3 regions of the Azospirillum sp. Marseille-Q6669 genome follow, and region 3 is predicted to be linked to each of the others. Evidence: riboswitches for the same ligand, from Rfam matches in the RefSeq annotation. Region 3 holds a riboswitch; each other region holds the start of a gene.
The links. A riboswitch is a leader RNA that binds a small molecule or an ion and turns the genes downstream of it on or off. The one in region 3 is predicted to bind thiamine pyrophosphate.

Region 1 (5,461 bases), on a different contig from region 3:
CCGCCACTCCACCGCTCGCGCCGGGACGGCATCGGCGGCGGCATCGGCGGCGGGCGGAATAGGGGCGGTGAGATCGGTCATGCCGATGTTATGAACTTTCTTTGGCAAAAACGCGAGACACCGCTTGATCGGGCGATGGGGATCTGCTATTCCCCCGCTCCACCCGATGAGGGGAGCAGTTCCCTCCTCGGTTCTACCAGCCTTGTGCGGTCGTGGCGGAATTGGTAGACGCGCAGCGTTGAGGTCGCTGTGGCAGAGATGCCGTGGAAGTTCGAGTCTTCTCGACCGCACCATCCCCCCGAAACGGGGGATCAGGCAAACAAACGAAAAGCCCGCCGGTCCATCGGACCACAGCGGGCTTTTTCGTTTTCAGGCCGCCCGGATCAGGGCTGTTTCTTCCGGGCCGCTCCGCCTCAGCGGAACTCCACATACTGATCGAGCGCCACGCGCCGCATGGTCTGCACGATGTAGGGCTGCGCGTTGTGCACCGTCACCAGCCCCTTGGCGTCGCGGCAACGGTTGGCAAGGACGAACAGCATGCCGATCGCCGCGGAGTCGAGAAAGGTCAGATAACGCAGGTCCAGCCGCACCTCGGGCCGCGCGCCGATGTCCCAATCCGCCAGCAGGTCGTGGAACTTGCGGCTGTCGTCGTAGGTGAAACGCCCCGACAGCATGATCCCCTCCTGACCGTCGATGTCGGTGTAGGCGTACTCCATCGTCACATCCGCTGGCCGGTGGTGTCGGTTCTTCTCGGGCTGCGCGAGGTGGAAAGCCCCGCGCGCATTATGGGTGCACGAATTGTGAAGCCCACGCAAGCAATTGCGCGCAGGGCCGGAGGGCCCGGACCGGTCCGCCGGGCTGGACAAAACAGCGGCACACCTATATTCGGTGGGCGCCCCGGCGGGATTCCGCGAGGGCTCCCCACCAACCCGCAAACGCCGGTGCGCCATGGTCGGCCGATCGCAGGACCATGCCGTCACGCCGCATTGCCATCGTGAAGGGAGGGTGCCGCCATGCACACCGACCGCCAGGAACCGGATCGTATCCAGGACGATGTGCCGCACCCGGCCGAACGCCCCGACCCGCCCCGCGAGGACGGCGAGGAGGAGCGCGCCTATGGTGTTAAGCCGGAGTTCGTGGAGGAGATCGTCGAGCGGCTGCACGCCGGACGGCGCGACGATCTGCGCGCGGAGGTGGACAAGCTTCACCCCGCCGACATCGCCGACCTGATCGAGCAACTCGGCCACGACGACCGGGAGGCGCTGATCGGCGTCCTGCGCCCCGACTTCGACGGCGAGGTGCTGAGCTACCTCAACCCCGATCTCCGCGAGGAGATCGTCGAGCTGTTCGAGCCGAAGGAGCTGGCCGCCGCCGTCGCGGAGCTGGACACCGACGACGCCGTCGACGTCATCGAGGATCTGGACGAGGACACCCGGCGCGAGGTTCTGGAGAATCTGCCGGCCGCCGACCGGGCGCTGGTCCAGGAGAACCTGACCTACGACGAGTACACCGCCGGCCGCCTGATGCAGCGCGATCTGGTGGCGGTGCCGCAGTTCTGGACGGTGGGCAAGACCATCGATTACGTCCGCGCCGCCACCGACGAGCTGCCGGAGGACTTCTACGACATCTTCGTCGTCGATCCGATGCACCGGGTGGTCGGTGCGGTGCCGCTGTCGCGCCTGCTGCGCCAGAAGCGGTCGGTCCGCATCGCCGATCTGGTGACGGAGGAGGTGGACACCATCCCCGCCACCATGGACCAGGAGGAGGTGGCGAACCTGTTCCGCCAATACGCCCTGGTCTCCGCCCCCGTGGTGGACGCCGGTGGGCGGCTGATCGGCGTCATCACCGTCGACGACGTGGTCCACATCATCGACGAGGAGGCCGAGGACGACATCGGCAAGCTGGGCGGCGTCGGCGACACCTCCATCTACCGCTCGGTTCTGGAAACCTCGCGCTCGCGCATTTCCTGGCTGGGCGTGAATCTGTTTACCGCCTTCGCGGCGGCGGGCGTCATCTCGCTGTTCGAGGCGACCATCGAACAGATCGTGGCGCTGGCCGTGCTGATGCCGATCACCGCCTCAATGGGCGGCAACGCCGGGACCCAGACCCTGACCGTGGCGGTGCGCGCCCTGGCGACACGCGAGCTGTCGTCCTCCAACGCCCCCCGCGTGGTGGGTAAGGAGGTGCTCGTTGGGCTGCTCAACGGCGCCGTCTTCGCCACGCTGGTCGGGGCCATCGCCGCGACGTGGTTCGAGCCGATGATCGGCTTGGTCATCGGCTGTGCCATGGTCATCAACCTGTTCGTCGCCGGCCTGTGCGGGGTGCTGATTCCCATCGGACTGGACCGGCTGGGCGTCGATCCGGCGGTGGCGAGTTCGGTCTTCCTGACCACCATGACCGACGTCATCGGGTTCCTGTCCTTCTTGGGGCTGGCGTCGCTTTTGTTGTTGTGACCAACGAAAAGGGGCTTGCCAAAGGCGGCCCTCTTCCGGATGATCCGGGCATTGGCTGGGGTGCCGTGCGGGATGAGCCCGCGCGGCTGAGATCACACCCATCGAACCTGTCTGGATAATGCCAGCGAAGGGAGCCGCCGCATGGTATCCGCGCCCTTATTTCATTCTGATTCCGCGAAACCCACCGTCGCCGTGATCGGCGCCGGGGTGGTCGGCCTCTCCATCGCCTGGAGGCTGGCCGTCGCCGGCTGCCGGGTTGAGGTCTTCGACCGTGGCGCTGCCGGCCGGGGCGCCAGCCACGCCGCGGGCGGGATGCTCGCCGCCTGCGTGGAGACCGAACCCGGCGAAGAGAGCCTTCTGCCGCTGACCCGCGCCTCCCAGGACCTGTGGCCCGCCTTCGCGGCGGAGTTGGAGGCCGCCTCCGGCATGGCGGTGGACCTGCGCGGCGAAGGCACGATGGTCATCGCGCTGAACGCCGACGACGCCGCCAAGGTGCGGTTCCTGCACGACTTCCAGACCAAGCTCGGCCTGCCCGTGGAATGGCTGAGCGGGGCGGAGGTGCGTCGGCGCGAACCCTATCTCCAGCCGGGCGTGGCCGGCGCGCTGTTCTGCGCCGGCGACCATCAAGTCGACAACCGCAAGGTTGCCACCGCCCTGCACGCCGCCGCCCTGCGGGCCGGCGCCGTGGTGCACGAGTACGCCGAGGTGTCCCGCATCGAGATCCGCGGCGGCCGCGCCGTCGGCGTCCAGGTTGGCAACCGGCTTTTCGAGGCCGACCGGGTGGTTCTGGCCGCCGGGGCGTGGTCGGGTTGGATCGACGGCCTGTCCCCGGCGGTGCGTCCGCCGGTGCGTCCGGTGAAGGGCCAGATGCTCTGTTTGCGCATGGACCCCCGCCTGCCGCTGCTGCGCCATGTGGTGTGGACCCCCGGCACCTACCTGATCCCGCGGCTGGACGGGCGGCTGCTCGTCGGCGCCACGACGGAGGAGCGCGGATTCGACGACCGGCTGACCGCCGGGGGCCAGTTCGCCCTGCTGGAAGGGGCGTGGCGCGCCCTGCCGGGCATCGCCGAGCTGCCCATCGAGGAGGCGTGGGCCGGCTTCCGCCCCGGCACCCGCGACGACGCCCCGATCCTCGGCCTCTCGGAGGTGGAGGGTCTGGTCTACGCCACCGGGCACCACCGCAACGGCATCCTGCTGACCCCGGTCACCGCGGACTCGGTGGCGCGGCTGGTCCTGACCGGAGAGGCCGATCCGGTGATCCGCCCCTTCGCGCTCGACCGTTTCGCCCAGCCGAAGGGGGCCGCGGCATGAGCGCCCGCATCCGCGTGAACGGGCGGGAGGAGGACCTCGCCGCCCCCACCGTCGCCGCCCTGCTGGCCGGGCGGGGAATCGCCGCGGGCACCCACGGGGTCGCGGTCGCCCTTAACGGCGCCGTTCTGCCGTCCCGCCGCTGGGACGAGACGCCCCTGTGCGCGGGCGACGCCTTGGAGATCATCCGCCCCGTGCAGGGCGGGTAAAGGGCAGCAGTTCCAACCAACGGCATTTCCCTCTCCCGCCTCGGGAGAGGGTGCCCGCGTCAGCGGGCGGGTGAGGGTCGCACGAGGATTGTGGCGCTGATTCTTGGCGGCACCCTCACCCTTCCCACGCTCCGCGCGGGCCCCTTCCCTCTCCCGGGGCGGGAGAGGGAGTATCGGTCAATGAGGACACACCCATGAACGACACGCTCACCATAGCGGGCCGTGAGTTCCGCTCGCGCCTGTTTCTCGGCACCGCCGGCTACCCGAACCAGCAGGTGATGCTGGATGCGCTGGAGGCCAGCGGCAGCGACCTGGTCACGCTGGCCATCCGGCGCATCAGCCTGGACGGCTATTCGGAGAGCCTCGTCGACGTCATCGGCGATCGCGCCGGGCTGCTGCCCAACACCGCCGGCTGTTTGACCGCCAAGGAGGCGGTGCTGACCGCCCAGCTCGCCCGCGAGGCGCTGGGCGTGGACTGGATCAAGCTGGAGGTCATCGGCGACCGCGAGCTGCTCTACCCCGACGTCGAGGAGCTGCTGCGCGCGACCGAGGAACTGGTGGCCGACGGCTTCACCGTTCTGCCCTACTGCAACGACGATCCGGTGACCTGCCGCAAGCTCGCCGACCTGGGTGCTGCGGCGGTGATGCCGCTGGGCGCCTTCATCGGCTCGGGGCTGGGCATCCGCAACCCGCACGCCATCGAGACGATCTGCGCGCGCAGCCCGGTGCCGGTGGTTCTGGACGCCGGAATCGGCACGGCGTCGGACGCCGCCCTGGCGATGGAACTGGGCTGCGCCGCCGTCCTGCTGAACACCGCGGTGTCGAAGGCGCGCGACCCGGTGCGCATGGCGGCGGCGATGCGCGACGCGGTGGCGGCGGGGCGGGCGGCCCGTCTGGCCGGGCGCATGCCGAAACGCGCCTTCGCGGAAGCGTCGAGCCCGCAGCTCGGCTTGATCGGAACGTAAGGGTGGCGCAGGGTAAGGGCCGTCCGATTTCGACCCCCCGAACACAATCAGAGAGACCCGAGACGTGCTCAAGACCTTCGAACCGCGCGATCCGGACTGGGAGGCGCGCTGCCGCGCCAGCTTCGAACGCCAGCCGATCTGCAAGACGCTGGGGATCGAGCTGACGCGGCTGGAGCCCGGCTTTTGCGAGATGCGCCTGCCGTTCCGCGCCGACCTGACGCAGCAGCACGGCTTCTTCCACGCGGGCATGGTCAGCACGCTGGCCGACAACGCCGGGGGCTACGCCGGCTACACGCTGATGCCGGCGGGCAGCGAGGTCTTGGCGGTGGAGTTCAAGGTCAATCTGATGGCGCCGGCCAAGGGCGAGGTGATGATCGCCCGCGCCCGCGTGTTGAAGCCGGGCCGCACCCTGACCGTCACCAGCGTCGAGATTTCGATGCTGGACGGCGGGGTGGAGAAGGACTGCGCCATCATGCAGCAGACCCTGTTCTGCCAAGCCCCCGCCTGACCCGTCCCACCTTTTTCC
Region 2 (5,461 bases), 310 kb from region 3:
GGGTGGCGCCCAGCCGCTCCGGCCGGTCCGACAGGTAGCCGGTCAGGCTGGACAGCAGGGCGCGGGCTCCGGCGTCGGGCACGTAATGCTCCAGCATCTCCAGAAAGCCGCGGTCCTGCCAGTGGAAGGCCTGCGGGCACTCGAGCGGGTAGGCGCGCATCGCCGCGACGTCGCGCGGGATGTGGGGCAGGCCGGTTTCGGCGCAGCCGCGGTAGAGGTCGCGGTACACCCCGCGCATCTCCTCCAGAAAGGCGGCGGCTCCGGCGGCGCTGCCGGGATGCTCCCGCGCGATCAGGGCGGCCAGCCCCGCAGCGTCGCCGGGCAGCGGCTGAAGGGCGCCGTCCCGGACGACGCCGCGGGTTACTGGGTGCCAGCACACGCGGTCCGCCACGCCTACCGTGCGCAGCAGATGCCCGACCGGGCCATCCGGGCGGGTGCCACTGATGTCGTGCACCCCGGCGTCAAAGGTGAAACGCCCCACTGTCCCGTCGCGCAGATGCACTTTGCGGTCCCAGGAGGAGCAATAGCCGCCCGGGCGGTCGTGCGCCTCCAGGACGGTGACGCGAACCCCGGCCTCCGCCAGCAGGGCCGCCGCGGTCAGCCCGCCGATGCCGGCGCCGACAACGACGACACCGTCCTTTTGTCCGAGGACGGCGGGCGCGGGCCAGGGGTGAGGCTCCCGTTCGGCCAGACGGCGGGCGACGGCCCGGTTGACCAGCCAGTCCGGCAAGTGGCGATTCCCCAGAATGCCGGCCAACGTGGCGAGGGCGGAGGTGACGACGCCGACCTCCGTCGCGACGGCGAAGCCGGCGGCGCCGGCCAGGAAGCCCACGCCCCACAGCGCGGTGACCGCCTTGTTGACGGCGACGAACTGCGGCAGGTGCCACAGGCCGGGCGGTGTCGTCTCACGGGCGTAGGGCAGGGTGAAGGGACGGCCCAGCGCGAGCGAGGCGAAGGCCATGCCGGCGAGGGCGAGATGGACGGTCATCCCCATACGCTCCAGCGGTCCGATGAGGAGCAGCACGGCGAAGAAGACGGCGGCGACCAGTTCCGGCGCCTTCGGCGATCCGGCACGCCAATCATAGGCGCAGAGCGTCAGGCTGAGCAGCAGCGCCGCCAGCGCGGCCGCCGCATGGCCCGTCGGCTGCAGAGCGCCGAAGACGATCCAGGGCGAGAAGCCGACGAGGACGCGGATCGATTGGGAGATCGGCTTGGACAGGAGCATGGCGGACCTTTGCGGTGGTGACGCCCGCCAGACTGTCCACCGCATCGGCCGGGGCCAGCGCCGATCCGCGAAAGGCCGGGTTCGCTTCGCCAAACGCCCGAACGTCGATTCACGAAGCGTGAAACGCCGGCACCCCTCCGGGCGGCGCCGCGCGGGCCAGACCTGCGGTTGCGGCATTGGGCAGCATCATGGTTGCTCAGATACTGTGCAATCATGACCCAAGCCGCCGCTCTTCCCGCCGCCGCCAGTGACGACACACGCCACGCCATCGGCTGCTTCCTGCTGGCCATCTTCCTGTTCGCGGGCATGGACACGCTCATCAAATACTTGAGCAGCGGCTACCCGGTGGCGCAGCTCATGTTCGCGCGGTCGGTGGTGGCGGTGGTGCTGGTCGGCGGCATTTCGGTGGCGCGCGGCGGCTGGGGCGGGATGCGCACGCGGCGCCCGGTCGCCCATGTCTTCCGCTCGCTGGCCGGGCTGCTGTCGATGGGCTGTTTCTTCTACGCCTTCAAGCATCTGCCGCTGGCCGAAGTCTATGTGCTGAGCTTCGCCGGGCCGCTGTTCATCACGGCGCTGTCGATGCCGCTGCTCGGCGAGCCGGTGGGCTGGCGGCGCTGGGCGGCGGTGCTGGTCGGGTTCGGCGGCGTGGTGGTGATGGCCCGCCCGGAGGCCGATGCGCCGCTCCTGCCGATTTTTGTCGGCGTGGCCGCGGCCTTCTTCTACGCGCTGGCGATGATCGCGGTGCGCGGCCTGTCGCGGACGGAGAGCAACACGGCCATCGTCGTCTATCTGCTGCTGACCACCACGGTGGTGAGCGGTGTGGCGGCGATCCCTGACTGGGTGCAGCCGGGCGGGTTCGACCTCGGGCTGATGCTTCTGGTCGGCACACTGGGCGGGGCGGCGCAGGTGCTGATGACCCAGGCCTTCCGCCTGGGTCGCGCCGCGGTGGTGGCGCCCTTCGAGTATACGGGGATGATCTGGGCGACCCTGCTTGGTTTCCTGGTCTTCGGCGACGTGCCGACCCCCACCGTGCTGGCCGGGGCGGGGATCATCATCGCCAGCGGGCTCTACATCCTCTATCGGGAAACGCTGCGCCGCAGCGACTGACGGGTCAGGCGGCGGCGGGAAGAGCCAAGCAATCATCCGGGGAAAGCGGCGGGGCGGTCAGCGCGATGATCCGGCTGCGTTCCAGCACGCGCCGGATGCGCGGCGGATGATTCTCGAAGGCGATGGCGCCGCCGCGGTCGAGCACCGCATTGCGGAGCGCCAGCAGAATGCCGATGCCGCAGGAATCGAGGAACTCCACCCGTCCCAGATCGACGCGCAGCGTCAGGGCCTGTGCGTCCGCAACGCGGCGGAGCAGGGGCGTCAGGCCGGGCAGGGCCGCGTGGTCGACCCGCCCCGACAGGATGGCGCGCAGCCCGTATCCGCCCTGTGCCGTGGCGAAGGGGTGCAAGGTGACGGTGCTGTGCGACGGGATGGGCCGCATGCTTCGTGGCGACTTTCCGGTTGGGGCGACGGTCCGGCGCGGGCCGGGGGCGGTGGAAGGAACCACGGGAAACGCGACTCTCCGGTGTCTGTTCCGTTGCCAAATTGTGAAAAGGCGCCGGGCTGCCGCTTGACAGCCGGGCGCCGGGCTCACACTGTGCACACGAACGGCTGGGGTGCCTGCCGCAAGGCGGGCTGAGACCACACCCATCGAACCTGATCTGGGTCATGCCAGCGAAGGGAGCCAAGCGTTCGAGGCTGTGCCGCCGCTATACCCCTGGCCTCCTCGTCCTCGCGCGGTTCTTCGCCGGGCAGGAGGAGACACATCCATGCGGCGCTTCCTTTCCATTCTCTCGGCAACCGCCGTCTCGGCGTCGCTCCTGTCGGGGACGGTGCTGGCGGGCGAGGCCTCGGTCCCTGTGCTGGTGCCGCTGACCGGCTTCCTGTCGCTGGAAGGCACGAGCCAGCGCAACGGCGCCGTCCTGGCGCTGAAGGACGCGCCCGCGGGAGTGGCGGTGCGGTCGGAGGTGATCGACACCGGCACCTCGCCGGAGGCCGCGGTCACGGCGTTGGAGCGCGCGGCGGGCGGCAAGGTCACGGCGGTGGCGGCCAGCATGCTGGGCACGCAGATGCTGGCGATGCTGCCGCTGGCCCAGGATTACGGCATTCCGCTGGTCACCGTGTCGGGCACGGCGAGCATCACCGAGCAGGGCAACCCCTGGGTCTTCCGCTTCTTCCCCGGCGACGCCGTGACCAAGGAGGCCCACGCCCGCTACGTGACGGAGGAGCTGGGCAGGAAGCGCCCGGCGGTGATCTATCAGACGACCGCCTACGGACAGAGCGGCAAGGCCCATCTGGAGCAGGCTTTCAAGAAGCTCGGCGTCGAGCCGGTGTTCGAGGAGGGGGTGGACCCCGCCGCCAAGGATCTGCTGCCGGTCCTGACTAAGGCGCTGGCCGCCAAGCCCGACGTGCTGGTGCTGCACCTCCATTCCGGCCCGACCGCCCTGTTCATCCGGCAGGCGGCGGCCAACGGGGTGGCGGTGCCGATCGTCGCCGGCTCCGCCATGCACCAGCCGAGCACCGCGGCGCTTCTGGAACCGGCCGAGTTGAAGGGCGTTTGCGCCGAGACGGCGGCCTCGCCGATCTCCGGCGGCAGCCCGGAGGTGGAGGCCTTCACCACCGCCTACCGCGCCGCCTTCAACGCGGAGCCGGATGCCTTCGCGCTCGGCCAATATGATGGCATCCGCATGGTGCTGGCGGCGGTGCAGGGCGGTGCTGACAGCGCGGAAGCGGTGCGCAAGGCCCTGTCCGCCGGTACCCACCAGGGACTCGCCATGACCTACCGGTCAGACGGCAAGGGCAACATGGCGCATTCCGCCGTGATCGTCTGCTACGACGGCGCCTCGCGCGTGCCGGCGATCGCCAAGCGCTACGACAACCTGACCGGCGTGGTGTCCGGCATGGTGAAGTGAGCGGGCCTTGATCACCCTGCAGCTTCTCGTCAACGGCCTCGCCCTGGGTGCGGCCTACGCGCTGGTCGCGCTGGGCTTCGTGCTGGTGCTGAACGCCACCGCGGCGGTGAATTTCGCGCAGGGCGATCTAGTGATGGCCGGCGGGCTGCTCGGCGTGGCGCTGGCGCCGCATCTGCCGGGTTATCTGCCGCTGCCCGGACTGCTTCTGCTGCCGGTGGTGCTGGTGCTGATGGCCGGGCTGGGGCTGCTGCTGGCGGCTGCGGCCTATCTGCCGCTGCGCCGCCGCCCGCCGGTGGCGGTCTTCATCAGCACCATCGCGGCGGGGATCATCCTGCAAAACGGCGCCTCCGTCCTGTTCGGGCCGGAACCACGGGCGGCACCGCCGCTGCTGAGCGGGGGAACGCTCGACCTCGGCGGGCTGGTGGTGGCGGAGCAGTCGCTGGCCATCATCGCCGTTGCCGCTCTGCTCATCGCCGGGCAGCAGTGGCTGTTCGGGCGGACCCAGCTCGGCCGCCGCCTGCGCGCTACGGCGCAGGACCCGGAGATGGCGCGGGCCTGCGGCGTGCCGGTGACGGCGATGATCCTGATCACCTTCGCGCTGGGCACCGCCTTCGCCGGGGCGGCGGGGCTGCTGCTTGCCAACCGCTACTTCGTCACGCCGACGGCGGGCGGCGACCTGATCCTCAAGGCCTACATCGCCGTGACCATCGGCGGCTGGGGTTCCGTCCCCGGCGCGGTGGCCGGCGCGCTGCTGATCGCGCTGTTCGAGGTGGGGGTGTCGTCGGTTCTGTCCTATCCGGTGGCGCTGGGGCTGCTCTACGCGACGCTGCTGGTCATCCTGGTCGCCCGTCCGCAGGGGCTGTTCGGTGAGGCGGCGCGGCGCCGTGCGTAGGATCGTGCATAAGGTGTGGGCGCTTGCCCCCACCCTGACCCTCCCCCGCTGGGCGGGGGAGGTGATTGGGGTCGCGGTGCTGGTGGCGTACGCGCTGCTGTACGCGTCGCCGTACGGGCTGCGCGTGCTGACGGTGGCGGGGGTGTACGCGCTGGCCGCTATCGGGTTCCAGATCGTCTTCGGACTTGGCGGTGCGCTTTCGCTGGCCCACGGCGCCTTTTTCGGGATCGGGGCCTACGCCACCGGCATCTTGGGCAGCCAGTGGGGGTGGGGCTTCGCCGCGACCTTCCCGGTGTCTCTTCTGGTGCCGCTGCTGCTGGCCCTGCTGGTCGGGCTGCCGGTGCTGCGGCTGGAATCCCATTACTTCGCGCTGGCGACGCTGGG
Region 3 (5,461 bases):
GTCTTCTGGGTCATGATGCTCATGTTCATCTGCACCGTGTCGGGCGGTCTGATGGCGGTGGCCCAGCTCGGCGTGATCGCCCACGATCTGGGCGTGAAGGAAGCCCCGATCAGCCTGTTCGGCATCACCATGGCGGCTCTGCCCTTCGCGCTGATGCTCGACCGCGTGATGAACGGCATCTCCCGTCCGCTGTTCGGCTTCGTCTCCGACCACATCGGCCGTGAAGCGACGATGTTCATCGCCTTCACCTTCGAAGGACTCGGCATCCTGATGCTCAGCCGCTTCGGTCACGACCCGATCATGTTCCTGATCCTGTCGGGTCTGGTGTTCCTGGCCTGGGGCGAAGTGTACAGCCTGTTCAGCGCCACCTCCGCGGACACCTTCGGCACCAAGCATGCGGCGAAGATCTACGGTGTGCTGTACTGCGCCAAGGGTGTGGCGGCTCTCCTGGTCCCGCTGGGCAACCTGCTGATGGAGGCCACCGGCACCTGGGCGACCGTTCTCTACATCTGCGCCACCATGGACCTCATCGCGGCCTTCTGCGCCATCGCGGTCCTGCGGCCCATGTTGCGCAAGCACCATGCCCGAAACGCCGAACTCGCCGCCCAGCAGGGTCCTGGTGGGCTGGCGGTGCAGCCCGGCCACTGATCGGTCCGCGAAGGCCCCACGGTTTCGCACCACGGGTGACTTTATCTTGGACGATGGCCGCCGCGCGCACCCCGCGCGGCGGCCTTCTTTTTTACTCCAGGAAGAAAGGGCGGTTGTGCCCCTCGCCGGACTGGTTGAAGCGGTCCGACGACCAAAGGCCGTCCGGCTGCTCGTCCTGGGGATCGGAAGTCCACTCGTCCTCCTCCCGCATCAGCAGGGTCAGGCCGTGGCCCATCAGGCCGGCCAGGGCGACGAAGGCGATCAGTTGGGATTCGAGCATGGGACGGGCTCCGGGCACTCGGGAGGGGGCGTTGCTTTTTGTTGTTGTGATGCAGCATAGCGACCCGGCTCAGGCTGCGCAATAGGATTTTGTATACCAGATAATGGATACCAGAATCGCGCCACGTGCATTGATGGGGATGGCTTCGCTGTGAATCGCGCCCGGAATCGCGTTGACGTGGGTGGGGCGGATGGTTCAGCATGGCGACGTTCCAAGGGGAGCCCCATAGCACGGGGCTGAGATGATGCCGTAAGGCGCCGAACCCTTTGAACCTGATCCGGGTCGTACCGGCGTAGGGACAGGAACAAACGGGCCACGGTCACGCGCATCCCCATCGCGCACCCCTTCCTGGGGACCGCTCCGGTCGTCCGTTCTGCCGCTCCGTCACACCCGGGTCTCCAACGATCCTATGTGCGATGGAGATCCACAGCAGATGCCCGACTCTCTTCCCCCCGCTTCCCAAAAGGCCGCGCCGTCCGACCATTTTTCGGTGACGACCGGTCCGCTGCCGTCCTCCAGCAAGGTCCATGTGGCCGGGGAGCGTTTCCCCGACCTGCGCGTGGCGATGCGCGACATCCATGTCGGCGGCGGCGAGCCGCCGGTGCGCGTCTACGACACCTCCGGCCCCTACAGCGATCCGGCCGTACAGACCGACATCCGCCGCGGCCTGGCGGAGCTGCGCCGCTCCTGGATCGAGGCCCGCGGCGACGTCGAGGCCTATGAGGGCCGCGAGGTCCGTCCGGAGGACGACGGGCTGCGCGTCGGGGAGGCGCGCGCCGTGCCCGTCTTCGACCGCGCCGGACGCCGTCCGTTGCGCGGCAAGCCGGGCCGGACGGTCACGCAGATGGCCTACGCCCGCGCCGGCATCGTCACGCCGGAGATGGAATACATCGCCGTTCGCGAGAATCTGGGCCGGCAACGGCTGGCCGAGGCGGCGGCGCGGGACGGCGACGACTTCGGCGCCTCCATCCCCGACCATGTGACGCCGGAGTTCGTCCGCGACGAGGTGGCGCGCGGGCGGGCGATCATCCCATCCAACATCAACCACCCCGAATCGGAGCCGATGATCATCGGCCGCAACTTCCTCACCAAGATCAACGCGAACATCGGCAACTCCGCCGTCGCGTCCTCGGTGGGGGAGGAGGTCGACAAGATGGTCTGGTCGATCCGCTGGGGCGCCGACACCGTCATGGACCTGTCCACCGGCCGCAACATCCACACCACCCGCGAATGGATTCTGCGCAACAGCCCGGTTCCCATCGGCACCGTGCCGATCTATCAGGCGCTGGAGAAGGTCGGCGGCAAGGCCGAGGACCTGACCTGGGAGATCTTCCGCGACACGCTGATCGAGCAGGCGGAGCAGGGGGTGGACTATTTCACCATCCACGCCGGCATCCGTCTGGCGCACATCCCGCTGACCGCGAAGCGCACCACCGGCATCGTGTCGCGCGGCGGCTCGATCATGGCGAAATGGTGCCTGTCGCATCACCGCGAGAGCTTCCTCTACGAGCGGTTCGAGGAGATCTGCGAGATCATGAAGGCGTACGACGTCGCCTTCTCGCTGGGTGACGGTCTGCGCCCCGGCTCCATCGCCGACGCCAACGACGCTGCCCAGTTCGCCGAGCTGGAGACGTTGGGCGAGCTGACCAAGATCGCGTGGAAGCACGACGTGCAGGTGATGATCGAGGGGCCGGGCCATGTGCCCATGCACAAGATCAAGGCCAACGTCGACAAGCAGCTTGCGCTGTGCGGCGAGGCGCCCTTCTACACGCTCGGGCCGCTGACCACCGACATCGCGCCGGGCTACGACCACATCACCAGCGCCATCGGTGCCGCCATGATCGGCTGGTTTGGCACGGCGATGCTCTGCTACGTCACGCCGAAGGAGCATTTGGGGCTGCCGGACCGCGACGACGTGAAGGTGGGTGTGGTCACCTACAAGATCGCCGCCCACGCCGCCGACCTCGCCAAGGGCCATCCCGGCGCCCAGGAACGCGACGACGCCTTGTCGCGCGCCCGTTTTGAGTTCCGCTGGCGCGACCAGTTCCACCTGTCGCTCGACCCGGAGACGGCGGAGCGCTTCCACGACCAGACCCTGCCGGCGGAAGGGGCGAAGGTCGCGCACTTCTGTTCGATGTGCGGACCGAAGTTCTGCTCGATGAAGATCACGCAGGAGGTGCGGGAATACGCCAACTCCGGCATGGCCGAGATGTCGGAGAGCTTCCGCGCCAAGGGCGGGGAGATCTACCTGGAGGAGGGGCAGGCGGCGGACTGACCTCCCAAATCGAAAAGGGGGCGCCCTTGCAGGCGCCCCCTCGCTTCGGCTCCTTCCCCAAGGCGGGGGGAGGGGAAGAGAGCGTCAGGACATGGCCGTTACGCTTCGGCCGCCCGACGCGGTCAGCGACTCCGCCGCCATGCGGTTGCGCATCGGGCGCAGGACGAACAGGGCCAGCACCGCGGCCAGCGCGTTGACGGCGGCGGCCAGCAGGAAGACAGCGTGCCAGCTTCCCGTCGCGTCGGCGATGATGTTGGCGAAGGGGATCAGCAGCGCCGCCGTGCCCTTGGCGGTGTAGAGCAGCCCGGCGTTGCTGGCGGCGAACTTCGACCCGAAGGTGTCGGCGCAGCAGGCCGGGAACAGGCTGTAGATCTCGCCCCAGGCGAAGAAGACCAGACCGGTCAGCAGCACGAAGGCCACCGGGTCGCGGCCGTAGAGGCTGAGCGCGACGATGCCCACCGCCTCGATGGCGAAGGCGATGAACATGGTGTTCTCGCGCCCGATGTGGTCGGACACCCAGCCGAAGAACGGGCGGGTCAGCCCGTTCAGCACCCGGTCGATGGACAGGGCGAAGGTCAGGGCGGGCAGAGTCAGGCCGAGGATGCTGACCGGCGCGTGGGCCAGCCCGAAGTCCTGGGCGATCGGGCCGAGCTGAGCGGTCGCCATCAGCCCGCCACCGGCCACCATCACGAACATGGCGTACATGACCCAGAAGACCGGCGTGCGGACCATCTGACTCGGCGTGTACTGCCGCTGCGCGGGCGGGGCGGCGAAGCCGCCGCGGGCGAGAGGGGCGGAGGGCGGGGCGACCAGCAGCCAGGCGAGCGCGAAGACCACCAGCCCCTGGCCCAGCCCGAAGGCCATGAAGGTCGCCTCGTAGCCCGAGGTCTCGATCATCGTGGCGATGGGCACCACCGTCAGGGCGGAGCCGGCTCCGAAGCCCGCCGCAGTGATGCCGGCGGCCAGACCGCGCCGGTCGGGAAACCATTTCAGTGCGTTGCCGACGCAGGTGCCGTAGACGGCGCCCGCCCCGATGCCGCCGATGGCCGCCGCGACGTAGAGCACGAGCAGCGAATCCGCCACCGCGTTCAGCGCCCAGGAGGCGGCGCAGAGCACCGAGCCGAACAGCACGACGATCCGCGGGCCGAAGCGGTCCACGAACCAGCCCTCGACGGGCACCAGCCATGTTTCGGTGACGATGAAGATGGTGAAGGCCACCTGGATGGCCGCACGGCCCCATCCGTGCTTGTCGTCGATGGGTTCGACGAAGAGGGTCCATCCGTACTGCAGATTGGCGATCATCGACATGCAGATGACGCCGGCAAGCAACTGCATCCAACGCCCGCCGACAGGCAGGGCGCTTTGCGCACCGGTTTGGCGCATATGGTTCCTCCCGGATGGTCCGCGATCTCGTTCTTGTCCTGGCGCGCGCGGGGTGCGTTCGGTGCCCGACCGCTTCGCTTTATCCTTCGAACAGGGCAATCCGGATGCATGCCGTTGGCATGCCAGACGCCATATTCGTGATGCCTTGACGGTGAGTGTGGCGGATAATCCGTGGAGTCATCAACAAATTTTCGTGAGCGGGCGCCGCCCTGGCCATAAGTGATATATTAAATCGGCCGGCGGCGCCCCACCCGTCACAGGACCAGAACAGCGCGGAAGTCGTTGACGTTGGTCAGGGTCGGCCCGGTCACCAGCAGGTCGCCGAGCGCGCTGAAGAAGCTGTAGCCGTCGTTGTCGGCCAGCCGTTCCTTGGCGTTGACACCGGCCTCGGCGGCGCGGGCCAGCGTGTCGGGGGAGAGCAGGGCGCCGGCGTTGTCCTCCGTCCCGTCGATGCCGTCGGTGTCGGCGGCCAGAGCGTGCACGCCCTTCATCCCGTCCAGCGCTACGGTCAGCGCCAGAAGGAACTCGGCGTTGCGCCCGCCGCGCCCCTTGCCGCGCACGGTCACCGTGGTCTCGCCGCCGGACAGCAGGACGCAGGGCCTGGCCGCCGGCTGGTCGTGCTCGACGATCTGGCGGGCGATGCCGGCATGGACGAGCGCCACCTCGCGCGACTCGCCCTCCAGGGCGTTGCCGAGGATGACCGGAGTGACGCCGGCCTTGCGGGCGACCTCCGCCGCGCGCTCCAGCGCCATCTGCGGGGTGGCGACGAGGATCGTGCTGACGCGCTCCAGCCGCGGGTCGCCGGGCTTCGGGCTCTCGTCGCGCCCAGCCAGCAGATGGTCCATGACCGGCTGCGGCGGGGTGATGCCATACTT

Region 1: it holds a riboswitch for thiamine pyrophosphate, as region 3 does, so the genes downstream of both, thiO (glycine oxidase ThiO) here and thiC (phosphomethylpyrimidine synthase ThiC) in region 3, are expected to answer to the same signal.
Region 2: it holds a riboswitch for thiamine pyrophosphate, as region 3 does, so the genes downstream of both, ACWPXE_RS12120 (ABC transporter substrate-binding protein) here and thiC (phosphomethylpyrimidine synthase ThiC) in region 3, are expected to answer to the same signal.

Annotation. Positions count from the first base shown of each region.
Region 1 covers NZ_CBCOOP010000006.1:610,858-616,318, forward strand. Annotated here, with positions in the region: gene lipB (lipoyl(octanoyl) transferase LipB) at 1-81, opposite strand, end outside; tRNA gene ACWPXE_RS31380 (tRNA-Leu) at 207-293, shown strand; gene ACWPXE_RS31385 (STAS domain-containing protein) at 414-716, opposite strand; gene mgtE (magnesium transporter) at 1,014-2,453, shown strand; TPP riboswitch at 2,500-2,603, shown strand; gene thiO (glycine oxidase ThiO) at 2,595-3,764, shown strand; gene thiS (sulfur carrier protein ThiS) at 3,761-3,970, shown strand; gene thiG (thiazole synthase) at 4,165-4,935, shown strand; gene ACWPXE_RS31410 (PaaI family thioesterase) at 5,000-5,443, shown strand.
Region 2 covers NZ_CBCOOP010000002.1:190,445-195,905, forward strand. Annotated here, with positions in the region: gene ACWPXE_RS12105 (FAD-dependent oxidoreductase) at 1-1,225, opposite strand, end outside; gene ACWPXE_RS12110 (DMT family transporter) at 1,439-2,332, shown strand; gene ACWPXE_RS12115 (STAS domain-containing protein) at 2,337-2,714, opposite strand; TPP riboswitch at 2,876-2,973, shown strand; gene ACWPXE_RS12120 (ABC transporter substrate-binding protein) at 3,043-4,185, shown strand; gene ACWPXE_RS12125 (branched-chain amino acid ABC transporter permease) at 4,193-5,077, shown strand; gene ACWPXE_RS12130 (branched-chain amino acid ABC transporter ATP-binding protein/permease) at 5,070-5,461, shown strand, end outside.
Region 3 covers NZ_CBCOOP010000002.1:496,078-501,538, forward strand. Annotated here, with positions in the region: gene oxlT (oxalate/formate MFS antiporter) at 1-648, shown strand, start outside; gene ACWPXE_RS13575 (hypothetical protein) at 740-928, opposite strand; TPP riboswitch at 1,133-1,245, shown strand; gene thiC (phosphomethylpyrimidine synthase ThiC) at 1,362-3,203, shown strand; gene oxlT (oxalate/formate MFS antiporter) at 3,288-4,586, opposite strand; gene ACWPXE_RS13590 (glycerate kinase type-2 family protein) at 4,841-5,461, opposite strand, start outside.